Regions from separate parts of the Isoptericola sp. NPDC019571 genome, predicted to be linked through region 2. Evidence: predicted binding sites of a transcription regulator. Region 2 holds the regulator's gene; the other holds the start of a gene.
The links. The regulator Rex, encoded in region 2, represses fermentation and respiration genes when NADH is low (regulators of the CRP and FNR family bind a similar motif). The targets are predictions, from matches to a motif close to CTTGTGAANNNNTTCACAAG.
Positions count from the first base shown of each region.

Region 1 (2,388 bases), on a different contig from region 2:
CGACGGCGGCGTCGGCGCCATGACCGCCCAGCGGGCGGGGGAGCAGGGCGTGCGCACGCCGTTCGTGCACGTCGGCCTCCCGGTGGCCTTCCTCGACCACGCGAGCCGCGACCAGATCCTCGGCCAGCAGCGGATGCGGGCCGAGGACGCCGTGCGGGACACCCTCGCCGTGCTCGCCCGGGACTGACGCCACCCGCCACGGGGCCCGCGCGGCGAGACGGCCGGGTGCGACCGCGCCCCGGCCGTTAGCCTCCCGTCATGATCTGGCTCCTCGACCTCGACAACACCCTGGTGGGCCGCGCCGAGGCGTTCGAGGCGTGGGCGTCGGGCGAGGTCGACAGGGCCGGGCTGGGTCCCGCCGAGCTGGGCGCGATCCTCGCCGCAGACGAGGGCGGGCACGGCTCCAAGGAGGCGCTCGCGCGGGTGCTGATCGACCGCCTCGGCTGGGACGACGACGTCCCCGCCGCGATCCGGCGGTTCCGCGCCGGCATCCTCGACGGCGTCCGGGTGTACGACGGGTCCTCCCCGCCCTCGACGCGCTGCGTGGCGCGGGTCACCGGGTCGCCGTCGTGACCAACGGGACGTCGGCCCAGCAGCGCGGCAAGATCGCGCGCTGCGGCCTCGGCGACCACGTCGACGCCGTCGTGGTGTCCGAGGAGGAAGGTGTCGCCAAGCCCGACCCGCGCCTGCTCGAGATCGCCCTCGAGCGACTGGGTGCGGCGGACGCGGACCGGCGCCAGGTCTGGATGGTCGGCGACGCCGGGCACGCCGACGTCGCGGCCGGGCGCGCGGCGGGCACGCGCACGGCGTGGGTCTCCCACGGTCGGTCGTGGGACGGGCCGGACCGGCCCGACGTCGTCGCGCCGACGACCCGCGCGGCCCTCGCGCTCGCGACGTCCCCTCCCGCCCTCGTCCTGGACTGAACCCGCGACCGGTTCGGCGGTGTCTGCGACGTCACAGCCGCTCGGCATCGCTTGTGAAGATGTTCACGAATAGGCTGTGGTCATACCTCAGAAGGAGGGGGCTCCCTATGACCACCGACGCGGCACCCACCACGACCACCGCCTGGACGGGCTTCACCCCGGGACCGTGGTGCGACGGCATCGACGTGCGCGACTTCATCCAGCGCAACTACACCCCGTACACGGGGGGCGACGGGTTCCTCGCGGGACCGACGGCGCGCACCACGGCGGTGTGGGAGCAGCTCTCGGCGATGTTCCCGGCCGAGCGCGAGAAGGGTGTCTACGACGTCGACGCGCACACGCCGGCGGGCATCACCGCGCACGGGCCGGGCTACATCGACCGGGACGCGGAGCTGATCGTCGGCCTGCAGACCGATGCCCCGCTCAAGCGCGCGATCATGCCGAACGGCGGCTGGCGCATGGTCGAGGGTGCGCTGAAGACCTACGGCTACCCGGTGGACGAGGACCTCAAGAAGGTCTTCTCCGAGTACCGCAAGACGCACAACCAGGGCGTCTTCGACGTCTACCCGCCGAACGTCCGCGCCGCCCGCAGCTCGCACGTCATCACCGGCCTGCCGGACGCCTACGGGCGCGGACGCATCATCGGCGACTACCGCCGCGTGGCCCTGTACGGCGTCGACCAGCTGGTCGCCGCGAAGAAGGTCGACAAGCTCGGCCTCGACGTCCAGCCGTTCAGCGAGTCCGTCGTGCGCGAGCGCGAGGAGCACGCGGAGCAGATCCGCGCGCTGGGCGAGCTCAAGGAGATGGCCGCGTCGTACGGGTACGACATCTCGGGCCCGGCGACGACGGCGCGCGAGGCCGTGCAGTGGCTCTACTTCGGCTACCTCGCCGCGGTGAAGGAGCAGAACGGCGCCGCGATGTCGCTCGGCCGCACGTCGACCTTCCTCGACGTCTACATCGAGCGCGACCTGGCCGCCGGGCGGCTCACCGAGCCCGAGGCGCAGGAGATCGTCGACGACTTCGTCATCAAGCTGCGGATCGTGCGCTTCCTGCGCACCCCCGAGTACGACGCGCTGTTCTCCGGCGACCCGACCTGGGTCACCGAGACCATCGGCGGGATGGGCGAGGACGGCCGGCCCCTCGTCACGAAGAACTCGTTCCGCTTCCTGCAGACCCTGTACAACCTGGGCCCGGCGCCCGAGCCGAACATGACGGTCTTCTGGAGCCCTCGGCTGCCCGCGGGGTTCAAGGAGTTCTGCGCCAAGGTGTCGATCGACACGTCCGCGGTGCAGTACGAGTCGGACGAGCAGATCCGCCCCGCGTGGGGCGACGACGCCGCCATCGCGTGCTGCGTCTCGCCGATGGCCGTCGGCAAGCAGATGCAGTTCTTCGGCGCCCGCGTGAACCTCGCCAAGGCGCTGCTGTACGCGATCAACGGCGGCAGGGACGAGGTCACCGGGAAGCA
Region 1 covers NZ_JBIRXZ010000005.1:76,770-79,157, forward strand. The annotation lists gene dxs (1-deoxy-D-xylulose-5-phosphate synthase) at 1-187, shown strand, start outside; gene ACH443_RS10535 (hypothetical protein) at 259-573, shown strand; gene ACH443_RS10540 (HAD family hydrolase) at 570-923, shown strand; gene pflB (formate C-acetyltransferase) at 1,031-2,388, shown strand, end outside.
Region 1: a site for Rex is predicted at 974-993, ahead of pflB (formate C-acetyltransferase). Genes of this name have one in related genera too.

Region 2 (2,388 bases):
ATGAGGTCACCGATGAGGCGGCCGGTGTAGAAACCCCCGGAGTGCTCGGCGATCGTGCCGAGGCACCCCGTGGCGCCGAGTCGGCGCGCGATGAGCCCGCCGATCTCGACCGGCGTGGCGGTCACGAGCCACACCTCGTCGCCGGCGGCGAGGTGCTCGTCGAGCAGCCGCTTGGTGCCCGGGAAGATGCGCAGCTCGAGCACGGTGTCGTACACGTCCTCGCCCACGGCCGTGATCTCCGCCACCGAGCGCCCGGCGATGAGCGACAGGGCGCGGCTGCGCACGGTCTCGATCTGGGAGCGGGACTCGCCGAACACCAGGTACTTCGCCTGGATCAGCGCGAACCGCAGCAGGTCGCGGGTGCCGAAGAACCGGCGCTGGTACAGGGCGCGCGCCAGGTGGAAGGCGCTGGCGCCCCGGATGATGGTGTTGTCGACGTCGAAGAAGGCTGCGGCGCGCGCCGGCGGGGACGACTCGGCAGGCGACGGCATGCGGCCCACTGTATCGGCGCCGCTAGTCTTGGCAGGTGAGCATGCCGCAGGGATCCGAAGGCGAACCCCGGGTGCTCCTGTACACGCGTGCCGGCTGCCACCTGTGCGAGGAGGCTCGGGCGGTGGTCGCGGACGTGTGCGGGGCCGCGGGCGAGACCTTCCGGGAGGTCGACATCGACGTCGACGGCCCCGGCGGGGACCTGGTGGGCAAGTACGGGGACTACGTGCCCGTCGTCGAGGTGGACGGCGTGCAGCAGGGCTTCTGGCGGGTGGACGGCGCGCGGCTGGCGCGCCGGCTGGCCCGCTGAGCCCGGGAGAGGACGACAGGGTGATCCAGCAGTGATCGAGCTCGGTGAGGCGACGGTGCCGGCCGCGACGGTGGCGAGGCTGCCCTACTACCTGCGCGCCCTGCGCGACCTGGCGGAGGGCGGTGTGACGACGACGTCGTCGTCGGAGCTGGCGGAGCGGTCGGGGGTGGGGTCGGCGCAGCTGCGCAAGGACCTGTCCTACCTCGGGTCGTTCGGCACGCGCGGCGTGGGCTACGACGTGCAGTCGCTGGCGCAGTACATCGCGACGGCGCTGGGGCTCGGGTCCGAGCACCGGCTGGCGATCGTCGGCATCGGCAACCTGGGCCACGCCCTGGCGAACTACTCGGGCTACGCGGCCCGCGGGTTCCAGGTGGTGGCGCTGCTGGACGCCGACCCTCAGGTGGTCGGGAACTCCGCGGCCGGGCTGACGATCGAGCACGTCGACGCGCTGGAGGACGTGCTCGCGCGCACCGGCGTGTCGATGGTGGTGCTGGCGACCCCCGGGCCGGTGGCGCAGGCCATCGCCGAGCGGATCGTGGCGTGCGGGGTGCGGGAGATCCTGTCCTTCGCGCCGGTGGCGCTGCAGCTGCCCGACGACGTCGTCGTGCGCTCGGTGGACGTGGCCGGCGAGCTGCAGATCCTCGCGTTCCACGCCGCGGCCCGGGCAGCCACCAACGGCACCCCGAGACGTCGAGGGCGATCTTGACCTTGTCGCCCACGAGGACGCCGCCGGTCTCGAGCGCGGCGTTCCAGGTCAGGCCGTAGTCCTTGCGCGAGATCTCGATCTCGGACTCGAAGCCCGCGCGCGGGTTGCCGAAGGGGTCGGTGGCGGTGCCGGTGAACTCGGTCGGCAGCTCGACCGAGTTGGTGACGCCGTTGATCGTGAGGTCGCCGGTGATCGTGTAGTCGTCACCGTCGGTGGAGATGTCCTTGGACGCGAAGGACCAGACCGGCTTCTCCTCGGCGTGCCAGAAGTCGGCGCTCTTCAGGTGGCCGTCGCGGTTCTCGTCGCCCGTGTTGACCGACGCGGCGTCGAGCTCCGCGGTGACGGCCGTGGACTCGAGGTCGTCACCCACGGTGATCGCGCCGGACGCGATGGCGATCGTGCCGCGCACCTTGGCGATCCCGGCGTGGCGCACGGAGAACGAGGCGGTCGAGTGGGCGGTGTCGATGGCGTAGGTACCGGCGGTCAGGCCTGCGGGCAGCGCGGTCATGGTGTCTCCCTCGGGTTGGGTCGTGCTGACGTTCACCAAGATAGTTGATGAATCAACTATCGTCACGAGGGGTGGAACGCGGCGCTCTCGTAACCTATTCCCGTGGGTGCGACGAGTGCGCGGGAGCGCGACGACGAGGGCCGGGCGGACGTGCGCTGGCTCGACGTGGAGCAGCAGTGGGCATGGCGACGGTTCCTCGAGGGGACGTCCCGCTTCTTCGAGGCGCTCGGGGACGCCCATGACCAAGGGCTGCCCGTCACGCTCGGCGAGTACCACCTGCTGGTGCAGCTCTCCGAGGCGCCGGGACGGACGCTCCGGATGTCGGCGCTCGCGGACTTCCTCGCGCTGTCGCGCAGCCGCCTGACGCACACGGTC
Region 2 covers NZ_JBIRXZ010000001.1:605,641-608,028, forward strand. The annotation lists gene ACH443_RS02760 (HAD family hydrolase) at 1-491, opposite strand, end outside; gene ACH443_RS02765 (glutaredoxin family protein) at 533-799, shown strand; gene ACH443_RS02770 (redox-sensing transcriptional repressor Rex) at 831-1,505, shown strand; partial or broken gene ACH443_RS02775 (YceI family protein) at 1,474-2,013, opposite strand; gene ACH443_RS02780 (MarR family winged helix-turn-helix transcriptional regulator) at 2,116-2,388, shown strand, end outside.